2 regions of the Variovorax sp. R-27 genome follow, and region 2 is predicted to be linked to the other one. Evidence: riboswitches for the same ligand, from Rfam matches in the RefSeq annotation. Region 2 holds a riboswitch; the other holds the start of a gene.
The links. Region 2 has a riboswitch for glycine ahead of gcvT (glycine cleavage system aminomethyltransferase GcvT). Riboswitches for the same ligand answer to the same signal wherever they lie in the genome.

Region 1 (11,782 bases), 3.3 Mb from region 2:
CGACGGCGTGACCTGCGCGCCGTAGATGTAGCCGATGGAGGCGGCAATGACCGCGCCGAGCAGCAGCAGATCGGCCCATTCGAAGCCGAAGCCATGGCCGCTCTGGCTCGCGCGCAGCACCGAGAACGCCACCACCAGCAGGCTGCCCGCAATGGCGCAGAGCCAGAAGCCGAGCCGCGCGCGCTGGTGCAGCACCAGGGCCGCGACGGCGGCCGTGACCAGCGGCAGCAGGGCAGTCACCACCGCCGCATGGCTGGCCGTGACCACGCGCAGCGCATAGGCCAACAGCAGCGGAAAGCCGATGGCATTGCCCAGCACCGCGAAGGCCAGCGGCTTCCACTGGTGCGCTGCAGGCCGCGGCGAGCGCGTTGCCAGCAGGAAGATGGCCGACAGCACGCCCGCCAGCGCCGCGCGCCCGAGCGTGACGAACCACGGCGACAGCTGCGGTGCGTCTTGCGTGCCGGTGGCCAGGCGCGTCATCGGCAGCGTGACGGCGAACATGGCCACGCCTACAACGCCGAGCCACATGCCCAGCGTCTCGTCTTTCATGGCGAGCTTCATACGCTCACCATCCACCAGGCTGTCAGCACCAGTACCAGGCCCATCGCGCGGTTGAACCACAGCAGCCGCGAACCCTTGGCCAGCCATTCGCGCAGCAGCGCGCCGACCAGTGCGTAGGCGAAGTTGCTGATGAAGGCATAGGTCAGCATCACCGGCGCCACGATGGCGAAGCGGCGCAGCGCATCGGGCTGCCCGGCGATCCAGCCGGCCACCAGCGTGAGCGCCAGCAGCCAGGCCTTGATGTTCACGAACTGCAGCATCACGCCCTGGCCGAAGCCGACCGACAGCTTGGCGCCGTCGGCCTGGCCGAGCGTGGCGCTGCCGCTGAGCTTGTACGCGAGCCACAGCAGGTAGCCGATGCCCAGCGCCTTGATGGCCAGGCGCAGCGAAGGCATTGCCACCACCAGCGCGCCGATGCCGGCGGCGCACAGCGCCAGCAGCAGCGTCCAGCCCACGGGCACCGCGACCACGAAGCGCATGGCGCGCGGCAGGCCGCCGTTGGCCGCCAGGGCGGTGGAGAGCGTGGTGTTGGGACCGGGCGAGAAACTCATCGCCGTGGCCAGCACCAGCAGCGCGGTGAATTCTTGCCAGTTCATGACACACACTCTAAACTTGAGACCATTACAGTTCCAGTACAGTTGGTCGAACAATCGGGCAATCTGTATTGGTCACTCCTTCGACACAGAAGCCGGCACAGCCCAAAACAACGCATGCTGACACGCACCTCCACCCAGTCGCTGACGGGGCAACTGGCCGATCGCCTGGCCGAGCGCATCCGCACCCGCCTGCTGCCGCCCGGCGCTCGCCTGCCCTCGGTGCGCGAATGCGCGCGGCAGCAGGGCGTGAGCCCGTACACCGTCGTCGCCGCGTACGACCAGCTGCTGGCGCAGGGGCTGGTCGAGGCCCGCCGGCAGCGCGGCTTCTATGTGCGGGATTCGGCACCGGTACAGGACGGCCGTCCGAACCACGGCGCGGACGCCGGTGGCGCGAGCGGCATGCCGGCGGCGATGGCGGTGCAGATGATGGCCTCGCGCATACCGGCCGACGCGAGTTCGCTGATCCGCAGCATGTTCCACCGCCCGAGCGACAAGCCGCAGCCGGGCATGGGGGTGTTTCCGCCGGACTGGATGTCGTCCACCTTCATGCCCACGGCCGTGCGGCGCATGACCAGTACAGCCGCCCTGCAGGAGCTGTCGCTCCAGTACGGCGAGCCGGCCGGCGACATGAGCCTGCGGCGCAGCCTCTCGCAGAAGCTGGTGGGCATCAACGTGCCGGCCTCGCCCGACCAGATAGTGACCACCATCGGCGCCACGCATGCGCTGGACATCGTGAGCCGCACGCTGCTGCGCGCCGGCGACCCTGTGATGGTCGAGGAGCCGGGCTGGGCGCTGGAGTTCGCGCGGCTGGAGGCGCTGGGCATGCGCATCCTGCCGGTGCCGCGGCGCGCCGACGGGCCCGACCTGGAGGTGATGGCGCAGTACTGCGCGCTGCACCAACCCAAGCTCTTCGTCAGCGTGAGCGTGCTGCACAACCCGACCGGCTACAGCCTCACGCCGGGCAGCGCACACCGGGTGCTGAAACTGGCCAACGAATACGACTTCCACATCGTCGAGGACGACACCTACAGCCACCTCGCGCCCGAGCACGCCACCCGGCTCAGCGCGCTCGACGGGCTGCAGCGCACCATCTACGTGAGCGGCTTTGCCAAGATCCTGGCGCCCAACTGGCGCATCGGCTTCCTGGCCGCGCCCCCGGCGCTGAAGGAGCGGCTGCTCGAAACCAAGCTGCTGGCCACGCTGACCTCGCCCACGCTGTTCGAGAGGGCGTTGTCGTGGTGCATCGACCAGGGGCAGCTGCGCCGGCATTCGGAGCGCGTGCGCATCCGCCTCGACGGGGCGCGGGGGCGGGCGGTGAAGCTGGCGATGTCGCACGGCTGCACCTTTGCCTCGGAGCCGGCGGGGCTGTTCGGCTGGGTCGATACGGGCGTGGACACCGACGCGCTCACGCAGCGCATGCTCGACCAGGGCTACCTGCTGGCGCCGGGCTCGCTGTTCCATGCGCGCCGGCCGCCGAGCACGATGATGCGGATCAACTTCGCCACGTCGCAGGACGCGACCTTCTGGAAGGTGTTCAGCAAGGTCCGAAGCGAGCTCTGATGGCAGGTAAAAGGCGGGGAGGTCCGGGCCAAAAGGCCGGAGGCTTGGAGTAAGCTGGCAACACAAGAAAACCCACCCAGGAGACCACCCGCATGAGCACCGCCAGCAAGCCCTTCGACTTCAGCCAGTTCGTCCCCGGATTCGACTTCCTGAAGAACCTCGCCGGTGGCGCCGCAGCAGGCACCGGCGCCGGTTCGGTGCCAGGGATTCCGAGCCTTGCGAGCTGGGTGGCTCCCACGCTGAGCGTGGAAGAGGTCGACAAGCGCATCCAGGAGCTCAAGACGGTGCAGTACTGGCTCGAGCAGAACGGCCATGCCCTGAAGGCCACGATCCAGGCGCTCGAAGTGCAGAAGATGACGCTGTCGACGCTGCGCGGCATGAACGTGCGGATGGAAGACATCGCCAGCGCGTTCACCAAGCAGGCAGCCGCGATGGCGCCGGCGCCTGCCGCGGCAGCTCCGGAGCCCGAACCCGAAGAGGTCGAGGAAGAGGACGAGATGCCCGAAGAAGAGGCTCCAGCACCGACGAAGCCGCGCAGCAGGCCGGCTTCGGCCAAGGCAAAGACCGCGGCAGCCGATGGCGCCGGCGTGGTCGATCCCATGCAGTGGTGGGGCTCGCTCACTGAACAGTTCCAGCAGATCGCCAGCTCGGCACTGCAGGACGCGGCCCAGCTGAAGGTGCCGGCCATGGCCCAGCCGCTGGCCGATGCGGTCGGCAAGGTCATGGGCAAGCCGGCAACAACGGCCGCCCGCAAGCCTGCTGCGGCCAAGAAGGCTGCAGCGCCGGCTGCCAAAAAGAAGACGTCGACCGCCGCGCGCAAGCGAACCTCCGCCCGGCGTTGACGTCATACACATCCATTTGTTGAAGAGAACGGGTTGGCACGCATCATGAAGTTGTTTCCCTCCGGTCATGCCACCCATCCGCAATGGCGCATGGCGGCCGGCCTCGTGCTGGCCCAGCTGCGGGCACAGATGGCCCTGCCCGACTACGCCTCGTCGCCGACGCTGGGGCTGCTCTACATCACCGACCACTATGCGAGCGAGGCGCAGGACATCCTCGACCACCTGAGCGCCGAGCTGCCCGAAGTGACCGACTGGTCGGGCACCGTCGGCATCGGCGTGTCGGCCAACAACGCCGAGTACTTCGACGAACCCGGCATGAGCCTGATGCTTTGCGCTTTGCCCAGCGACCAGTACCGCGTGTTCTCGGGCGTGGCGCCGCTGGGCAATTCCGAAATGAGCGGCTTCGAGGCGCACACGGCGCTGGTGCATGCCGACCCGGCAACGCCGGACCTGGCCGAGCTGATCGCCGAGATGGCGGGGCGCACCGACACGGGTTATCTGTTCGGCGGGCTGTCTTCGGGGCGCGGCAGCGCGCTGCAGTTCGCAGTCGGCGGCAACGGCAACATCCGCGGGCACGGGGCGGCGGGTGGGGTGTTTTCGGGCGGCCTGTCGGGCGTGGTGTTCGGCGAAGGCGTACGGCTGGTGTCGCGCGTCACGCAGGGCTGCCAGCCGCTGCGCTCGGGGGCGGTGCGCGAGCGCGAGATCACCGAGGCCGACGGCAATTTGCTGCTGAAGCTCGACGGCGAGCCGGCGCTCGACGTGCTGCTGGCCGATCTGCAGGTGTCGCTCGAACGGCCGCAGGAGGCCATCGACGCCGTGCGCAACACGCTGGTCGGCCTGGCCGATGCCGGTAGCGACGGCATCCGCCGCACCGGCGACCTGGGCGCCGACGTGCTGGTGCGCCACATCATCGGGCTGGACCCGACGCGGCGCGGCATCGCCATTGCCGATGTGGCCGAGGCCGGCATGCGGCTGACCTTCTGCCGCCGCAACGCACAGGCCGCGCGGGCCGACCTGATGCGCATCTGCGCGGAAATTCGCGAGGAGCTGGAGCCCGAAGAGCAGACGCTCGCCACCGCGCGCGCCGTGGCGGCGGGCGAGGCCGAGGCGGCGCCGCATCCGGCACGGCGCATCGCAGGGGCGGTGTACGTGAGCTGCTCGGGGCGCGGCGGGCCGCATTTCGGCGCACCGGGCGCTGAGTTGCAGATCGTGCGGCACGCGCTGGGCGACGTGCCGCTGGTCGGGTTCTTCGCTGCGGGCGAGATTGCCCGGCATCACCTGTATGGCTATACCGGGGTGCTGACGGTGTTTACCGCCAACGACTGAACGCGATCAGGCCGGCTGCAGCGCGCGCGGCGCGGGCGCAGGCATGCCGGTGAACGCGAAATCTACCTCCGGCGCCAGCCCGCTCACGATCCGCGCGATCGACTTGCCCGAGCCGCAGGCATGCGTCCAGCCGAGCGTGCCGTGGCCCGTGTTGAGGAACAGGTTCGGCAGCCTGGTCTTGCCGATCAGCGGCACGTTGCTCGGCGTGGCGGGGCGCAGGCCGGTCCAGAACTGGGCCTGCGTGGTGTCGCCGGCGCCGGGGAACAGTTCTTCGACGCGGCGCACGATGGCTTCGCAGCGCACGCGGTTCAGGTCGCGGTCGTAGCCGTTGAGCTCGGCCGTGCCGGCGATGCGCAGGCGGTCGCCCGACTCCGAGGTGTAGCGCGAGAACACGAGCTTGAATTCGTCATCCGTCAGCGAGACCTGGTGGGCCTTCGACGCGTTCTTGACGGGCAGCGTCACCGAATAGCCTTTGGCCGGGTAGATCGGCAGGCGAATGCCCAGCGGGGCGGCATACAGCGGGCTCAATGAACCCATTGCCAGCACGAAGGCGTCGCCGCGGATGCGCTGGAAGCGGCCTTCGCTATCGGTGGCTTCGACGTGATCGATGCTGCCGCCGGCTTCGCGCAGCGCGGTCACGGTGTGGCTCATCAGGAACTTGACGCCCGCCGCGGTGGCCAGGCCCACGAGCTCGCGCGCGAAGCGGTTGGCGTCGCCGGACTCGTCCTCGGCCGTGTAGGTGGCGCCGGCCAGCTTCGGGCGGATGTGGGCGAGGGCGGGCTCGATTTTCACGGCTTCGTCGGCCGAGATGACCTGGCGCTCGCAGCCCAGTGCGCGCATCTGCTCGGCGGGCGCGAGGGCGCCGTCGAACTCTTTTTGCGTCGTGTAGAAGTGCAGGATGCCCTGCGTGCGCTGGTCATAGTTCAGGCCGGTGTCGCGGCGCAACTGTTGCAACATCGAACGGCTGTATGTTCCGAGACGCACGATCTGCTCGATGTTGTGGCGGGTGCGCGCCGGCGTGCATTCGCGCAGGAACTGGAGGCCCCAGAGCCACTGGCGCATGTCGGCGCGGACGCGGAAGAGCAGCGGAGCATCTTCCTTGCCCAGCCACTGCAGCACCTTGAGCGGCGCGCTGGGGTTGGCCCAGGGCTCGGCGTGGCTGACGGAAATCTGCCCGCCATTGGCGAAGCTGGTTTCGGCGGCCGGGGTGGCCTGCCGGTCGATCACGGTCACTTCGTGGCCGAGTTGCTGGAGGTAGTAAGCCGAGGTCACGCCGAGCAGGCCGGCGCCAAGAACGATCACGCGCATTTCAAGTACCTTTGAGGTTGCAGCGCTTGAACGACGGGTGTGGTGTGCTATTGAATAAATAGCAAAGCAATCGGACGACCGTAGTCCAAGTTGCCGCTCCCCCTGTCCTCGGTACCTGAGAGATTCACCCGCTGCGCCCGCAGAGGGTTTGCTCCTTCGGTGCATCACGACCACGTTGGGCGGTGTGATGGCTCTCCAGACGGCGTTTCAGTTGGTGCAGTACAGGTCCCTTGTTCGGACCGACCTGAGCGTTTATGGGAGTTTGCGCCTTCGGTAGGGCCACCCGGGTGGCCCGCTCTCCTGCAGTGGGGCGATTGTAGGCGGGGCTTGCGCGGGCGCCAACCTTTGATTTCTCTCCTCTGGCCGAATGGGATAATCGCCTGTTGATTTGCCGCAAGGCGATCGTTCCATATATCAGCAGGGGACTTCATGATCCTGGTTACCGGCGGCGCTGGCTTCATCGGCGCCAATTTCGTACTCGACTGGATCGCCAACGGCGACGAGCCGGTCGTGAACCTCGACAAGCTGACCTACGCAGGCAACCTTGAGACCCTCGCGTCGCTCAAGGGCAACCCGAAACACATCTTCGTGCAGGGCGACATCGGCGACAGCGCCCTCATCGACCGCCTGCTGGCCGAGCACAAGCCGCGCGCCGTGGTCAACTTCGCCGCCGAATCGCATGTGGACCGCTCCATCCATGGCCCCGAAGACTTCGTGCAGACCAACGTGCTGGGCACCTTCCGCCTGCTCGAATCCGTGCGCGGCCACTGGAGCGCGCTGCCAGCCGAGCAGAAGACGGCCTTCCGCTTCCTGCACGTGTCCACCGACGAGGTCTACGGCTCGCTGTCGAAGACCGACCCCGCCTTCACCGAAGAGAACAAGTACGAGCCCAACAGCCCTTACTCGGCCAGCAAGGCCGCCAGCGACCACCTCGTGCGCGCCTGGCACCACACCTACGGCCTGCCGGTGCTGACCACCAACTGCTCGAACAACTACGGCCCCTTCCACTTTCCCGAGAAGCTCATCCCGCTGATGATCGTCAACGCGCTGGCCGGCAAGAGCCTGCCCGTGTACGGCGACGGCATGCAGGTGCGCGACTGGCTCTACGTGAAGGACCACTGCAGCGCCATCCGCCGCGTGCTCGAAGCCGGCAAGCTGGGCGAGACCTACAACGTGGGCGGCTGGAACGAGAAGCCCAACATCGAGATCGTCAACACCGTGTGTGCGCTGCTCGACGAGCTGCGCCCCAGGGCCGACGGCAAGCCGTACAAGGAACAGATCACCTACGTCACCGATCGCCCCGGTCACGACCGCCGTTATGCCATCGATGCGCGCAAGCTCGAGGCCGAGCTCGGCTGGAAGCCCGCCGAGACCTTCGACACCGGCATTCGCAAGACCGTCGAGTGGTATCTGGCCAATGGCGAGTGGGTGCGCAACGTGCAAAGCGGCGCGTATCGCGAGTGGGTCGAGAAGCAATACGACACGACGAAGGCTGCGGCATGAAGTTGCTGCTGCTGGGCAAGGGCGGACAGGTCGGCTGGGAGCTGCAGCGCAGCCTGGCGCCCCTGGGTGAACTGGTCGCGCTCGACTTCGACAGCACCGATTTCAACGCTGACTTCAGCCGGCCGGAGCAACTGGCCGAGACAGTATTGAAGGTTCGCCCCGACGTGATCGTCAATGCGGCGGCGCACACGGCCGTCGACAAGGCCGAGAGCGAACCGGACTTTGCGCGCAAGCTCAACGCCACCTCTCCGGGGATCGTGGCCGAAGCGGCGCAGCAGATCGGCGCGCTGATGGTGCATTACTCCACCGACTATGTCTTCGACGGCAGCGGCACCAGGCCTTGGAAGGAAGACGACGCGACCGGCCCGCTCAGCGTGTACGGCCGCACCAAGCTCGAAGGCGAGCAACTGGTGGCCCAGAACTGCGCCCGTCACCTGGTCTTCCGCACCAGCTGGGTGTACGCGGCGCGCGGCGGCAACTTCGCCAAGACGATGCTGCGGCTGGCGAAGGAGCGCGACAAGCTGACCGTCATCGACGACCAATTCGGCGCGCCCACGGGTGCGGAGCTGCTGGCCGACGTGACGGCGCATGCCATCCGGGCGACGCTGCAGGATCCGGCGAAGGCCGGGCTCTATCACGCGATTGCTGGCGGAGAAACGACATGGCACGGCTATGCGCGCTTCGTGATCGAGCAAGCCAAGGCGGCGGGTGTCGAACTCAAGGCCGGCCCGGAGGCCGTCGAGGCCGTGCCGACCAGTGCCTTCCCGACCCCGGCAAAGCGCCCGCACAACTCGCGCCTGGACACCACCAAGCTGCAGGCCACGTTCGGCCTGCGCCTGCCGCCCTGGCAGGAAGGCGTCGCGCGCATGCTGCGCGAGATTCTTTGAACTTTCACGAGAAAAAGAACATGACCAAGACGACGCAACGCAAAGGCATCATCCTGGCCGGTGGCTCGGGCACCCGCCTGCACCCCGCGACCCTGGCGCTCAGCAAGCAGCTACTGCCGGTGTACGACAAGCCGATGATCTACTACCCGCTCAGCACGCTGATGCTGGGCGGAATGCGCGACATCCTGATCATCAGCACGCCGCAGGACACGCCGCGGTTCCAGCAACTGCTGGGCGATGGGAGCCAGTGGGGGATCAACCTGCAGTACGCGGTGCAGCCCAGTCCTGACGGGCTGGCGCAGGCGTTCATCATCGGGGACAAGTTCGTGGGCAACGATCCCAGCGCGCTCGTGCTGGGGGACAACATCTTCTACGGGCATGACCTTGTGCACCTGCTGTCCGAGGCGGACACGAAGACTTCCGGGGCCACGGTGTTCGCGTACCACGTTCAGGACCCGGAGCGATACGGCGTGGTGGCCTTCGACGCCAAGGGCAAGGCGAGCAGCATCGAAGAGAAGCCGCTGAAGCCCAAGAGCAGCTATGCGGTGACGGGGCTGTACTTCTACGACAACCAGGTTGTCGACATCGCCAAGGCTGTAAAGCCAAGCGCGCGTGGGGAGCTGGAGATCACCGCGGTGAACCAAGCCTACCTGGATCGCGATCAGCTGAATGTGCAAATCATGCAGCGCGGCTATGCATGGCTGGACACGGGCACGCACGACAGCCTGCTGGAAGCGGGGCAGTTCATTGCGACGCTGGAGCATCGTCAGGGGTTGAAGATTGCCTGCCCGGAAGAGATCGCGTGGCGCAATGGATTCATTGATAGTGCCCAGCTCGAGAAGCTCGCCGCGCCGCTTGAGAAGAGCGGGTATGGCAAATACCTGAGGCACCTGTTGACGGACAAGGTGCGTTCGTGAGCGGTCATGAGTTGCTGACCAAGGAGTCAACTCACACAATCACGGTCATCATTCCCACCTTCAATCGGCGGGTGCAGCTGCAGAAGGCAATTGAAAGCGTCCTGCAGGAACGCCGTGTGCCGGTGCTGGTGCACGTGTTCGACAACGCCTCGACGGACGAAACCGAGGCGTACGTGTGTTCTCTCATGGCGCAGGACCCTCGCGTACGCTACCTGAGGCGGCCCGAGAATATCGGCTCCACCGGCAACTACCAGGACGCGCTGGCGCATGTTTCGACGGCCTATTTCGTACCCTTGGCGGACGATGACTGGCTGCTGCCCGACTTTTTGCACGACGCGTATCAGATCCTCGAGGCACGTGCCGAGGTAGGTGCCGCAGTGTTCGTGACCGAGGTGCGAGATGCCGAGGGCGTCCTGCACGGCACGTATCCCTCGCCGCTCGACCAGTTTCGCTTCGGCCTGCTGCAACCGCGCGAGCACCTCACGGAGTGGCTGCTCCACGGCCACTATGTATGGACTTCCATACTTTGGCGCCAGGAGACCCTGGCGTGCCTGGGAGCGCCTTACCTGTGCACGGGCCTGCCAAGCGACGTCGACTTCCAGGCCCAGATCTTTTGCGAGTATCCGGTCTACCTGCGCAATCAGCCCGGCGCCGTTTTCTTCGCGCATGCCGATCAGGCCAGCCGAGGGTTTAATGTCTCGCACATCACTTCGTGGCATTCGGTGTTCGCACGGCTGGATCGCGAGATCGCGCGCAAGGGCCTCTTTTCGCCTGAAGAGTATCTGTCGCTTCGCGCGATCGCCGAAAAGCGTTACAAGGGAGCCTGGAGCGCGCCGGCCGGCGTCAGCCTGCCGGACCGGGAAAAAGTCATTGCAGCCCAGGTCGCCGGGTTTCGCCTCGGTGACTGGAAGACGGCGTTTTCGTTGATCGAGGGCGTCAAGGTGCAGCCACGAAGTGTGGGACGCGAAGTGTTCAGGCTTCCGCTCGTCGGTCGCATGGCGACCGCGTCAGTGGCCGGCACCGCCGCCGACGCCGATGAGTTGCTGGACCACGTCGTCGGGTGGATGAAGCAGGCGAGCGAAGCCATCGCGCAACTGGAACAGGATGCTGATCGATTGGAACAGGCGAAGGACGAGCAGCGCGTTCAACTGTCGGCGGAAATCGATCGGCTCGAGTGGCAGCGCAACGAAGTGGCACTCGAGTTGTCGATCTGCAGGCGCAGCGAGGCGGATGCGCTGGCACGTGCCGACACATCGGAGCTCCAACTCCTGGAATTGGCGCAAAAGGTGCAGCGATGGCGCAGCCATCCCTTGGTAAAAATGGCGACGAAGCTTGGCCTTCGTCGATTCTTTCGATGAACAGCGTTGTTTGCGGGGCCTGTAGCGCATGAAAGCAGTCATTCTGGCGGGCGGCTTGGGGACGCGCATTTCCGAAGAGACGCATCTCAAGCCGAAGCCCATGATCGAGATCGGTGCCAAGCCCATGCTGTGGCACATCATGAAGCTGTACTCGGCCTACGGCATCCACGACTTCATCATCTGCTGCGGCTACAAGGGCTACGTCATCAAGGAGTACTTCGCCAACTACTTCCTGCACATGTCCGACGTGACCTTCGACATGCGCAGCAACGAAATGCACGTTCACCAGCGCAAGGCCGAACCCTGGAAGGTCACGCTCGTCGACACCGGCGACGAGACGATGACGGGTGGACGTCTGAAGCGTGTCGGCCAATACCTCAAGGACGACGATGCCTTCTGCTTTACCTATGGCGACGGCGTGGCCGATCTGCGAATCGACAAGCTGATCGACTTTCATCGCGCCCACGGGCGCCTGGCCACGGTCACGGCGGTGCAGCCCGCCGGGCGCTACGGCGCGATCGAACGCGATGGCGATGTCGTGCGGGGGTTCATCGAGAAGCCGCGCGGCGACGGCGGCTGGATCAACGGCGGGTTCTTCGTCCTGTCGCCCCGATGCCTTGACTACATCGAAGATGACCAGTCCAGTTGGGAAGGGCAGCCGCTGGCCCGCATCTCCGGGGAGGGCCAGCTGATGGCCTTCGAACACGCCGGCTTCTGGCAGCCGATGGACACGCTGCGCGACAAGAACCACCTGGAGCAGCTCTGGTCCACCCATTCGGCGCCGTGGAAGGTGTGGCCGTGACCCCCTCGTTCTGGCAGGGCCGCCGCGTGTTGGTAACCGGGCATACCGGCTTCAAGGGAAGTTGGCTGGCGATGTGGCTGCATGCGCTCGGTGCCGAAGTCCACGGCTTCTCGCTGCCGCCG
Region 2 (11,782 bases):
CGTGGGCCACCGGCGCGGCGGGCTGGGCTACACCAACGTGGTGTCGCTGACCTTCTTTTCGGGCATCTCGGGCTCGGCGCTGGCCGACGCGGCGGGGCCGGGGTCGATGCTCATCAAGATGATGGACAAGGCCGGCTACGACCGCTCGTACGCGGCGGCGCTCACGGCCTCGACCGCCATCGTGGGGCCGATCATCCCGCCCTCGATCATCATGATCATCTACGCGCTGCAGGACGAAAGCGTATCGGTCGGCACGCTGTTCGCGGCCGGCATCATGCCGGGCATCCTGATCGCGGTGGCGATGTGCGTCGTGAACTTCTACGTCTCGAAAAAGCGCAACTACAAGGGCGACGGGCAAACGCCGCCGCTGCGCGAGATCCTGGTCACGACCTGGAAGGCGATTCCCGCGATCCTGCTGCCGGTGGTGATCCTGGGCGGCATGCGCGCCGGCTGGTTCACGCCGACCGAGGCCTCGGTGGTGGCGGTGTTCTATGCGCTGGTGTGCGGCAAGTTCGTCTACCGCACGCTCGAGTGGAAGATGCTGCCCGACATCCTCTCGCGCTCGGCGTTGCTGTCGGCTTCGGTGCTGATCATCATCGGACTGTCGGCCTCGTTCGCGTGGGTGCTGACCATCGAGGGCATTCCGCAGCAGATGGCCGAATGGCTCATCAGCATGAACCTCTCGCCGTGGATGTTCCTGATCATCGTCAACGTGTTCCTGCTGCTGTTCGGCATCTTCATCGAGCCGCTGCCGGGCGTGATGGTGCTGGCGCCGATCCTCGCGCCGGTGGCCATCAAGCTGGGTGTGGACCCGGTGCACTTCGCGATGATCGTGATCTTCAACCTCACGCTGGGCATGATCACGCCGCCGGTGGGCGGGCTGCTGTTCGTGACCTGCAACGTGTCGAAGGTGCCGATGTCGGCGCTGGTGAAGGAACTGGTGCCGTTCCTTTGGGCGCATGGGGCTGTGCTGGTCATCCTGACCTTCGTGCCCGCGCTGAGTACGTGGCTGCCGCACGTGCTCGGGTTCAAGTAACGGATTGGACTCCGGGGCCTGATCGGCCCGGTGAATCGGCGGATGTTCACTGCCAGAATCGGGCGACGGGCCGAGGGCCGACAACCGACAAGGAGGGGACTGCGCCATGAATCGATTCCTGAGCTGCCTGCTGGGCGGCGCCTTGCTGGCTCCGGCTGCCTTCAGCGCCCCGTCCGCAACGCCCGCCGCGGTACCAGCCCCCGTATCGGCAGCAGCGACGGCCGATCCCGCCTCCAGCATCCGCGAAGTCGAAGCCGCCGTGCGCGCCTGGGCCGCGGCCTGGTCAGCCCGGGACGTGGTGCGCTACCTGGCCGCCTATGCACCCGACTTCACGCCGCCCCGAGGCCAGGACCGCAAGGCCTGGGAGGCGGACCGCCGCGCGCGCATTACCGACAAGACGACCATCAGCGTGAGCATCGACAGCCTGGTCATCAGCGTCCAGGGGCAGGCGGCCAGCGCGAGCTTTCAACAGACCTACAGCGCCGACAAGCTGCGCGAGAAGAGCCGCAAGACGCTGGAATTGCAGCGCGTGGGCAACCAGTGGCTCATACGCAAGGAAAGCGCGGGCTGAAGGCCAGCCGCGATTGCCCCTGTAAAGCAAACGGTTCATGAAGATGTCACCACTTGCAACGATGCTGCAGCCCTCGATTCCCGAAAGCTGTGGCTGCCATGTTTCCCACCAAGACCGACAAGGCGCGCGACGAACTCCAGGGCGGACAGCGCACGCTCAGCCAGCGTGAGCGGGCCCTGCTGCTGATGGCCGATGGCCGGCGCTCGCTGACCGACTTCAGTCCGCTGTTCTCCAACCGGGTCGAAGCCGAACAGGCGATCCAGGCGCTGGTGCAGCGGGGTTACCTGCAGGCCCCGCAGGCTGCTGCTGCGGCACCGGCGCCCGCACCGGTAGCAGCCCCCGCCCGGCCCGCGCCTATCGCCGCCGCCGAGCCGATCCAGGTCGCCACCACCTCGGCCGACACCTTCGACGGCAAGCGCTCGCTGGCCACCACGCGCATGTTCCTGTTCGACATCTGCGAGCGCATGTTCGTGCGGCGCGACCCGAAGTTCGCGCTGCAGATGCGCGACGCCCTGCGCGAGGCCCGCGACCGCGAGGCGATGCTGACCATCGCCGCGCTGATGCTCACCGAGATCGAGAAAACCGCCGGGGTGGAGCGGGCCGAATCGCTGCGCGAGCGCATCGACAAGCTGCTGCCGCCGGCCGAAATCATCCACTGACGCCAAACCCCGGCCCCGCGCGATCCACTACACTCGCCAGGGTCAGGAGAGAGCCCCGCGTGCCGGGGCCGCCGAAGGCGCAGGGGTTTCCCGAACGCTCAGGCAAAAGGACTGACAAGGCGCCGGTGAACACCGGCGTTTCCTTGCTGGAGAGAGGCCGTTGCAGTGAAAACTGCCCATCGGCCCACCGAAGGAGCAAACCCCGATCGTGGGGCGAATCTCTCAGGTAAAGCGGACAGCAGGGGTGGCCCATGGCTTGCGTCATGGATTTCGTCTGCCCCTTTGGAGTGCCCCGTGGCTGCTTCTTCCGCCCCCGCTACCGAACTTCTCAAGACGCCGCTGCACGACCTCCACGTGGAGCTCGGTGCCCGCATGGTGCCCTTTGCCGGCTATTCGATGCCGGTGCAGTACCCCGCCGGCCTGATGGCCGAGCACAAGCACACGCGCGACGCGGCCGGCCTGTTCGACATCTCCCATATGGGCCAGTTGCGCCTCGTCGGGCCCGATGCGGCGGCGGCTTTCGAAACCCTGATGCCCGTCGACGTGATCGACCTGCCCGCCGGCAAGCAGCGCTACGGCCTGCTGCTGAACGACGAAGGCGGCATCCTCGACGACCTGATGTTCTTCAACGAGGGCAACGGCTCGATCTTCGTGATCGTCAACGGCGCCTGCAAGGTGGCCGACATCGCCCACATCCAGCAGAAGATCGGCAGCCGCTGCCAAGTGCAACCCCTGCCCGACCACGCCCTGCTCGCGCTGCAGGGCCCGCAGGCCGCGGCCGCGCTGGCGCGGCTGTCGCCCGGCATCGAGCGCTTCGTGTTCATGACGGGCGGTGCGGTGCAGATCGGCGGCATTGCCGCCTTCGTCACCCGCAGCGGCTACACCGGCGAAGACGGCTTCGAGATCTCGGTGGCCGCGAAGGATGCCGAGGCGCTGGCCCGCCTGCTGCTGGCCCAGCCCGATGTCAAGCCCATCGGCCTGGGCGCGCGCAATTCGCTGCGGCTCGAAGCCGGCCTGTGCCTCTACGGCAACGACATCGACACCACCACCACGCCGGTCGAGGCCTCGCTCAACTGGGCGATGCAGAAGGTGCGCCGCACGGGCGGCGCGCGCGAAGGCGGCTTTCCGGGCGCGACAAAGATCCTCGCGCAGCTTGCCGTCGCTGCCGCAGGCGCTGCCGGCCACACCGACCACGACACGCTGAAGCGCAAGCGCGTGGGCCTCGTCGCCCTCGAACGCATTCCGGTGCGCGACGGCACGGTGCTGCAATCTTTCGAAGGCCATGACATCGGCATCGTCACCAGCGGCCTGCTCGGCCCGACGGCCGACCGCTGCATCGCCATGGGCTACGTGGCCACCGCCTTCGCCGAGCCGGGCACGCGCGTGCAGGCCATCGTGCGCGGCAAGCCGGTGCCGATGGAAGTCTCGACGATGCCTTTCGTGCCCACCCGCTACTACCGCGGCTGAGCCTGGTCTACAGGCTAGGCTCTGCACCCCGATTCATTTTTTCCACGAGGAGTTTTTCCATGAGCATCAAGTACACCAAGGACCACGAATGGGTGTCGGCCGAAGGCGACGCAGCCACCGTCGGCATCACCGTGCATGCGCAGGACGCGCTGGGCGACGTGGTGTTCGTCGACCTGCCCGAAGTCGGCAAGACCTTTGCGCAAGGCGAAGTTGCCGGCGTCGTCGAATCGGTCAAGGCCGCAGCCGACGTGTTCATGCCCGTGTCGGGCGAGATCACCGAAGTGAACGAGGCCCTGCGCGCCGATCCGTCGCTCGCCAACAGCGACCCGCTGGCCGCCGGCTGGTTCTTCAAGGTCAAGCTGAGCGAACCCGCACAGCTCGACGCCCTGCTGGACGCGGCCTCCTACGACAAGTTCGCCGCCGAGTCCTGATCCGCTGAGTTCTTCAGCCACCTTCCTTCTTCTCCCCGAGCCCTCACCGCCATGCCGACGCCCGCCCTTCCCTCTTTGCAAGAACTAGAGAACGCCGAAGAATTCCTCGCCCGCCACATCGGCATCGATGCGGCGGACGAGGCGCGCATGCTGCCGGTGATCGGCTCGGAAACGCGCGCGGAGCTCATCGACGGCATCGTGCCCGCGGCCATCCGCCGCGCAAAGCCGATGCGCCTGCCCGCACCGGCAACCGAAGCCGATGCGCTGGCCGAGCTGAAGGTGATGGCGTCGAAGAACAAGGTGTTCAAGAACTTCATCGGCCAGGGCTACTACGGCACGCACACGCCGGGCGTCATCTTGCGCAACGTGCTCGAGAACCCCGCCTGGTACACCGCCTACACGCCCTACCAGGCCGAAATCTCGCAGGGCCGCATGGAAGCCCTGCTCAACTTCCAGACCATGGTGTGCGACCTCACGGGCATGGCCATCGCCAACGCCTCGATGCTCGACGAGGCCACGGCCGCGGCCGAAGCCATGACGCTCGCCAAACGCAGCGTGAAGAGCAAGAGCAACGTGTTCCTGGTGTCGGGCGACTGCCATCCGCAGACCATCGAAGTCATCAGGACGCGCGCCGCGCCGCTGGGCATCGAAGTGAAGGTGAGCACCGTGTCGGAAACGCTGCCCCACCTGATGGTGAGCGGCGAGTTCTTCGCCGCGCTCGCACAGTACCCCGCCACCACCGGTCACGTGCACGACCTGCGACCACTCGCAGGCCACGCGCATCAGTGCGACGCCGCCCTCATCGTCGCGGCCGACCTGCTGGCACTCACGCTGCTCGTCGCACCCGGCGAATTCGATGCCGACATCGTCTGCGGCACCACGCAGCGCTTCGGCATGCCGCTGTGCAACGGCGGCCCGCACGCCGCCTACCTGGCCTGCCGCGACGAATTCAAGCGCTCGCTGCCGGGCCGCCTGGTCGGCGTGAGCGTCGACACGCACGGCCAGCCCGCATACCGCCTCGCACTGCAGACGCGCGAGCAGCACATCCGCCGCGAGAAGGCAACGTCGAACATCTGCACCGCGCAAGTGCTGCCGGCCGTGGTGGCCAGCATGTACGCCGTTTACCACGGGCCCGATGGCCTCACGCGCATTGCGCAGCGAGTGGCAGCGCTCACGGCAATCCTCGCCAAGGGCCTCACGCAGATGGGCCGCGAGCCGGTCAACACCACCGCTTTCGACTCACTGACCATCCGCACCGGCGAAGACACGCCGGCAATCATCGAGCGCGCGCAGGCGGCCGGCGTCAACCTGCGCCAGCGCCTGCAACAGCACCTGGGCATCTCGCTCGACGAGACCAGCACGCGCGCCGACGTCGAAACCCTGTGGAGCCTGTTCGCGCCCGCCGGCACGCAGGCGCCGCGCTTCGATGACCTGTCGGGCAGCACCACGCCGCTGATCCCCGAAGACCTGCGCCGCAGCAGCGCCTTTCTCACGCACCCGGTGTTCAACACCCACAAGAGCGAAACCGCGATGCTGCGCTACATCCGCAGCCTGTCGGACAAAGACCTGGCGCTCGACCGCAGCATGATTCCGCTGGGCAGTTGCACGATGAAGCTCAACGCAACGAGCGAGATGATCCCCATCACCTGGCCCGAGTTCGCCAACATCCACCCCTTCGCGCCCGCCGAGCAACAGCAGGGCTATGCCCAGCTCGACGCCCAGCTGCGCGCCTGGCTGTGCGAAGCCACCGGCTACGCGGGCATCAGCCTGCAGCCCAACGCCGGCTCGCAAGGCGAGTACGCAGGCCTGCTGGCCATCCGCTCGTTCCATGAAGCCAAGGGCCAGGGCCACCGCAACATCTGCCTGATTCCGTCTTCCGCACACGGCACCAACCCCGCGAGCGCGCAGATGGTGGGCCTGCAGGTGGTGGTGACGGCCTGCGACGCGCAGGGCAACGTCGACATGGACGACCTGAAGCGCGCCTGCGAAAAGCACAGCGACAAGCTGGCCGCAGTGATGATCACCTACCCCAGCACGCACGGCGTGTTCGAAACCCGCGTGAAGGAACTGTGCGAGCTGGTGCATGAACACGGCGGCCGCGTGTATGTCGACGGCGCCAACATGAACGCGCTGGTCGGCGTGGCCGCGCCGGGCGAGTTCGGCGGCGACGTGAGCCACCTGAACCTGCACAAGACCTTCTGCATTCCGCACGGCGGCGGCGGCCCCGGCGTGGGCCCGGTGTGCGTGGTCGAAGACCTCGTGCCGTACCTGCCTGGCCACGTGACCGCAGGCATGCCGTCGAATGGCGTGGGCGCCGTGTCGGCCGCACCGCTGGGCAATGCGGCCGTGCTGCCGATCAGCTGGATGTACTGCCGCATGATGGGCGCCAAGGGCCTGCAGGCTGCGACCGAAACGGCCATCCTCAGCGCCAACTACATCAGCGCGCGCCTGAAGGACCACTACCCCACGCTGTACGCGAGCCCCAACGGGCACGTCGCGCACGAGTGCATCCTCGACCTGCGCCCGCTGAAGGACACCAGCGGCGTCACCGCCGAAGACGTGGCCAAGCGCCTGATCGACTACGGCTTTCACGCGCCTACGCTGAGCTTCCCCGTGCCCGGCACGCTGATGGTCGAGCCGACCGAGAGCGAGCCGCTGGCCGAACTCGACCGCTTCATCGACGCGATGATCGCCATCCGCGGCGAAATCCGCCGCATCGAAGAAGGCGTGTGGCCGAAGGAAGACAACCCGCTCAAGCACGCGCCGCACACGGCTGCGAGCCTGCTCGGCACCGAGTGGAGCCACCCGTACTCGCGCGAACTCGGCGCGTTTCCGCTGGCCGAACTCAAGAACGCGAAGTACTGGCCGCCCATCGGCCGCGTCGACAACGTGTACGGCGACCGCAACCTGTTCTGCAGCTGCGTGCCCGTGGGCGACTACAAGGAAACCGAAGAGGCCTGACGAAACCCGAGAAGGCGGGCGGCAACCCAGCGGCCCTTCTATGGCGGGGATTCACGACGATAGGTCGCCCACTTCACGGTCAGGATGTCTGCAGCGATCTTGGCGGCATTGACGCCCGCATAGGCTTCGGACGGATCGAACTGGAATGCCTCCTGGTATCGCTTGACCTGCGCATAGTCCTGGTCGAAGGTCATCGGACCCATGAGTTCGGCAGGATCGGTGCCCGCTGGAAGCGCGAGGAATTTCTCCGAATCGGTTGCACTCTGGTAGAGGTCGACGCTCATCAGGTTCATACGGGTGTCCTCGAGGTTTTGATCTTGAGAACAAAGCCTCAGCGACATCCGTGCGGCACGCAATCGGTCCGCGCCTACACAGCGCGCCGGAGGAATGCTCACGGGCGCCCGTGTAGATCGGGCGCCGTGCGGCGTCAGGGTTGCTTCTTCTTCGCCACGTCGCCCGTGGCGATCTGCTGGCGCAGGCCGCGCAGGCTGGTCTTCACCTTGCGCTCGTTCTCCGGTCCCATGCGCACCATGATCTTCTGGCCGGAAGACAGCGACTCCAGCTTGGGGTCGGCGTATTCATAGCGCACCCACGGCCGGGTCGAGGGCACGTCACCCTTCACCTCGACCAGCCGCACCTCCACCGGCCCCTTGGGCTCGGGCGCCTGCAGCAGATGGTCGATCACGGCAATGAGCCGGTCGTTGAAGTAGCGGCCCGGATAGCCCAGCTCTTCGTACGCCTGCTGGAACAGCGGATAGAGCTTTGCGTACACGGCCGCCGCCTTGGCCGGGTCGACCGACTCGGCCAGCAGCACGATGGCGTTGTAGCGCGCGGCGTTGTTCGCGGCAATCGTCTGTACCTGCCCCTGCTGTCCGTCGGTGATGAAGCGCTGGCCCGTGGGCAGCACCGGCCATGCGCTGGGCGGAGCCTGTTCGCGCGCGAGGTTGTCGACGGTGGTGACGAAGCGGCGCACGATGCCGTCGGGGTGCATGTACGCTGCAACGTTCTTGCCGCCGAACAGTTCGATCAGCGCCTTCGTCACGCGCGCATCGGAATCAGGCAGCTTGGGCAATGCCGCATCGGGCGGGGCCAGTGCATCCATGGGGTTCTGCGGCTCGGCGGACGCTGCCGAGGGCGGCGCCGGTGGTGGCGGTGGTGCGGGCGCGTCATTGGGCGCCACGGCCACTGGCACGGGTTCTGCCAGCATCTGCTGCTGATACCAGCGCCAGCCAAGGTAGGCAGTCCCGAACAGCACCAGCACGAAGGCGACGATGGCGCCTATGGGCATTTCGCGGCGGGGTCTGAACTCAGGGGCGTCGCGCGTGTCGCTGTCGGGCTCGGGCATGAGGTGGGTTTCCTTGTGCGGGAATGTCGGGGAAGCGAACGGCTATGGTGCACCAATTCGGGCTGTGCACCAGCCTCGTCGTCGTAACGCCCTGTGACGCGCCCGCCGCGCGGAAGTTCACACGCTCAGCCCGCGAGCCGCACCACATGCGCCTGCCGCGGATCGACCCTGCCCGCGTGCAGGTCGGCGATCACGGCTTGCGCATGCGCGAAGCCCTCGCCTTGTGCCAGCGTCATCCATCGATTGCCGGGCCTGCTCAGCTCGGCGATGAAGCTGCCTTGCGCCTCGTTGAAGCGCCGGTTGACCTCCTGCGGGCCCCAGTCGGCATTGCGCTTGCGGATCTGCACGGGGGCGAAGTAGAGCTTGGGCGTCGGGCCGGGCAGCGAGGTTGTGTCACCGAGAAATTCTGTCTTCTGCGCGGAGCCCGCATAGCAGTCGTACACCAGCGCTTCGCCGAAATGGTGGTGAATGGTCGCGCGCAGGTCGTCGTTGCCCGAGAAGTCGACGTACAGCGTGGGCACATCGGCCGGCAGCGCCGTCACTTCTTCATAGCTCAGCGTGCGGTCGTAGCAACCCAGGCTCTCCACGAAAGCGCGATTGGCGTTGGACGTGGCCGCAATCAGCGCCAGCCCTTCGCGCTGTCGCAGGCAAAAGGCCGTGCCGAATGCGGTCTTGCTCGACGCACTCGACACCACGACCTGCTTCGCGCCGAAGAAGGCGTTGTCTTCCAGGAAGTCGGCCAGCATGAACGAGGTGATGAACAGCGGGCGCACCAGCATCTGGTAGTCCTCCAGCGCGGCGACGTAGCCTGCGTCGTTGCTGCAGCGCATGTACTGGTTGTAGGCCGACACCAGCTCGCTGCGGTGCGGCGCGCCGTCGTAGAAGCCGCGCGGCGTTACGCGCACCGGCTGCATGCGCAGGTGGCTCGCTATGGGGAAGTAGCCGTAGAAGCGCTCGCCCACCGCCACGCCCTCCACACTCGAGGCGACCACATCGGCAAAGCCCCAGGCCGGCATGTGACCCCAGTCGGCATCACCAGTCGGAAAGAACTGCCAATACTTCATGACTGCGTCGCCGAAGGCCGCGTAGGTGATGTTGTTGGTGGTCAACGAGAAGCGGCCGATCTTCAGCAGCACCTCGCCGGGCGGCAGCTCGCCTGTGTCTTGCGCGGTCACGACACGGGTGGTGCCGAGGGCGTTCTTGCGCGTTTCGAGGCGGGTTAAAGTGAATGCGTTGTTCATTCGCAAACTGTATGGCGGCCCGTCTCCCGGCGGGTTCGGAAAACCGTCGATGCCGGACGCACCCCGCTCCAAGCCCCTGAAACGCCCCACGCAGGCACGCAGCAAATTCACCGTGCAGGCGATCTACGACGCCTTTGTTCGGATTTGGTCCGCGCACGGCTGGGAGGGCGTGACCACGCGCGCAGTGGCGCTGGAAACCGGCATCGCGGTCGGCACGCTCTACGACTACTTCCCCGACAAGGAAGCCCTGCTCTCGGGCTATGTGCGCCACTGCATCGAGGCGCTACTCGCGCGGCTCGATGCGGAAGTGATCGCGCCTTCGGATATCGACTGGCCAACGCGCGTGCAGCGCCTCGTGCGCATCACCTGCGACACTCGGCTCGAAGGGCTGCCGGCTTTCGACCACGAGATGCTGATGCTCGAACACCGCGTGGCGGAGCCCAAGCATCACCGCCGCGTGTACGACGAACTGGCTGACAGATGGCTCAAGGCTTTTGCCGCCTGCACAGACCTGCAGCCGCAGCCCTCGCCCGCCACGATCCATGCGCAGCTGACCGCCGCATGGGGCGGCCGACGCTATCGCCTGCTGGTGCAGCCCGAAGCGGGCAACGACGAGTGGGTGGCCGAGATGGAAGCGATGGTCATGGCGCGCCTGTCTACGCGTTCGTTGACGCGCTGAGCGATTGCAGCCACGCCAGCGTGGCCTGCAACTCGGCCGGACGGATCTCATGCGCACCCGGAAAGTCCGCGCCCGACAGTGCCAACGGCAGCGTGCGCGCGAACTCGCGCGTAGCCTGCGCGGCGCTCGGCGGAATCACGTTGTCGGCGCTGCCATGGCTTACCCACAACGCCTTGCCCTCGAAGGCCTCCGGCGCCGCGACGTGCGGCAGCACCTGCGACAGCAGCCGGCTGTGCCACACCATCGCGGCGCGCACGCTCTCGGGCTTTGTCAGCAGCAGCGACAGCGCCATGATGCCGCCCTGGCTGAAGCCGCCGACCACCACGCGTTCTGGCGGCACGCCGAGTTGCTTGCCAGCCGAGGCAATCATCTCGCCGACCAGGAAGCGGCTTTCGCGCTCCTGCTCTTCGTCGATCCGGCGTTCACCATCGGGCAGCACCTGGAACTCGAACCACGCATAGGCGTCGGGCGACAGCACATAGGGCGCGCGCAGGCTCAGCACGTTGAACTGCGGCGGCATCATGCGCGCCAGGCCGAACAGGTCTTGCTCGTTGCTGCCCACGCCGTGCATCAGCACCAGCAGCCAGGGTTCGCGAACATCGGGTTGCGCGCCATGCGCGAGAAACTTCAGGGGCAGATGCAGTTGGGTCATGGTTCGAAGCTCAATGAAATCCTTGTGCCAGCTCGCGCGTGACCTCGGCCGCAGGCAGCTCGCGGCAGCCGGTGGCGTTCTGCCCCGACCACAGCGGAGAGAAGTCGCCGTTGCCCTGCGCCTCGGCCTTGGCACGCAAGGGTGCGATGCCCGATGTGGCCAGCGGAAACTCCGGCGCGGCTGCGCCGATGGGCCCCAGCTCGCGCATCACGCGGTTCACGATGCCGCGCGCCGGCCGGCCGGTAAAGAGATTGGTCAGTGCCGTATGTCGCACGGCCCTGCTCTTGAGCGCCTCGCGATGGAGCGCGCTGGTGGTCGCCTCGGGCGTCAGCAAGTAGGCCGTGCCAATCTGCACGCCCGCCGCGCCCATCGCCATGGCCGCGGCCACGCCGGCTGCATCGGCAATGCCGCCGGCCGCGATCACCGGCACCTTCACGGCGTGCACCAGCTGCGGCAGCAGCGCGAAAGTGCCGAGCTGCCGCGTCAGGTCGTGCGACAGGAAATGCCCGCGATGCCCGCCGGCTTCCAGCCCCTGCGCAATGACCGCATCCACGCCGCGCGCTTCGAGCCACTGCGCCTCTTCGACCGTGGTGGCCGAAGCCAGCACCTTCGCGCCCCAACCGTGCACCTGCGCCATCAGCGCTTCTGACGGCAGCCCGAAATGAAAGCTCACCACCGGCGGGCGGAATTCGGCCAGCAAATCGGCCACTTCCGTGCTGAAAGGGTTGCGCCCCGGGCCG

Region 1: another riboswitch for glycine. It lies ahead of ACN9MV_RS04195 (D-amino acid dehydrogenase); the one in region 2 lies ahead of gcvT (glycine cleavage system aminomethyltransferase GcvT).

Annotation. Positions count from the first base shown of each region.
Region 1 covers NZ_CP183984.1:941,085-952,866, forward strand. The annotation lists gene ACN9MV_RS04170 (DMT family transporter) at 1-549, opposite strand, end outside; gene ACN9MV_RS04175 (LysE family translocator) at 558-1,157, opposite strand; gene ACN9MV_RS04180 (PLP-dependent aminotransferase family protein) at 1,272-2,717, shown strand; gene ACN9MV_RS04185 (PhaM family polyhydroxyalkanoate granule multifunctional regulatory protein) at 2,810-3,559, shown strand; gene ACN9MV_RS04190 (FIST signal transduction protein) at 3,605-4,885, shown strand; gene ACN9MV_RS04195 (D-amino acid dehydrogenase) at 4,892-6,193, opposite strand; glycine riboswitch at 6,286-6,402, opposite strand; glycine riboswitch at 6,406-6,506, opposite strand; gene rfbB (dTDP-glucose 4,6-dehydratase) at 6,623-7,696, shown strand; gene rfbD (dTDP-4-dehydrorhamnose reductase) at 7,693-8,583, shown strand; gene rfbA (glucose-1-phosphate thymidylyltransferase RfbA) at 8,604-9,500, shown strand; gene ACN9MV_RS04215 (glycosyltransferase) at 9,497-10,858, shown strand; gene rfbF (glucose-1-phosphate cytidylyltransferase) at 10,887-11,660, shown strand; gene rfbG (CDP-glucose 4,6-dehydratase) at 11,657-11,782, shown strand, end outside.
Region 2 covers NZ_CP183984.1:4,239,587-4,251,368, forward strand. The annotation lists gene ACN9MV_RS19900 (TRAP transporter large permease) at 1-1,036, shown strand, start outside; gene ACN9MV_RS19905 (L,D-transpeptidase Cds6 family protein) at 1,143-1,607, shown strand; gene ACN9MV_RS19910 (hypothetical protein) at 1,706-2,266, shown strand; glycine riboswitch at 2,300-2,390, shown strand; glycine riboswitch at 2,403-2,515, shown strand; gene gcvT (glycine cleavage system aminomethyltransferase GcvT) at 2,561-3,733, shown strand; gene gcvH (glycine cleavage system protein GcvH) at 3,793-4,164, shown strand; gene gcvP (aminomethyl-transferring glycine dehydrogenase) at 4,216-7,125, shown strand; gene ACN9MV_RS19930 (hypothetical protein) at 7,164-7,418, opposite strand; gene ACN9MV_RS19935 (DUF3014 domain-containing protein) at 7,553-8,470, opposite strand; gene ACN9MV_RS19940 (DUF2855 family protein) at 8,596-9,711, opposite strand; gene ACN9MV_RS19945 (TetR/AcrR family transcriptional regulator) at 9,761-10,390, shown strand; gene ACN9MV_RS19950 (alpha/beta hydrolase) at 10,368-11,042, opposite strand; gene ACN9MV_RS19955 (NAD(P)H-dependent flavin oxidoreductase) at 11,053-11,782, opposite strand, start outside.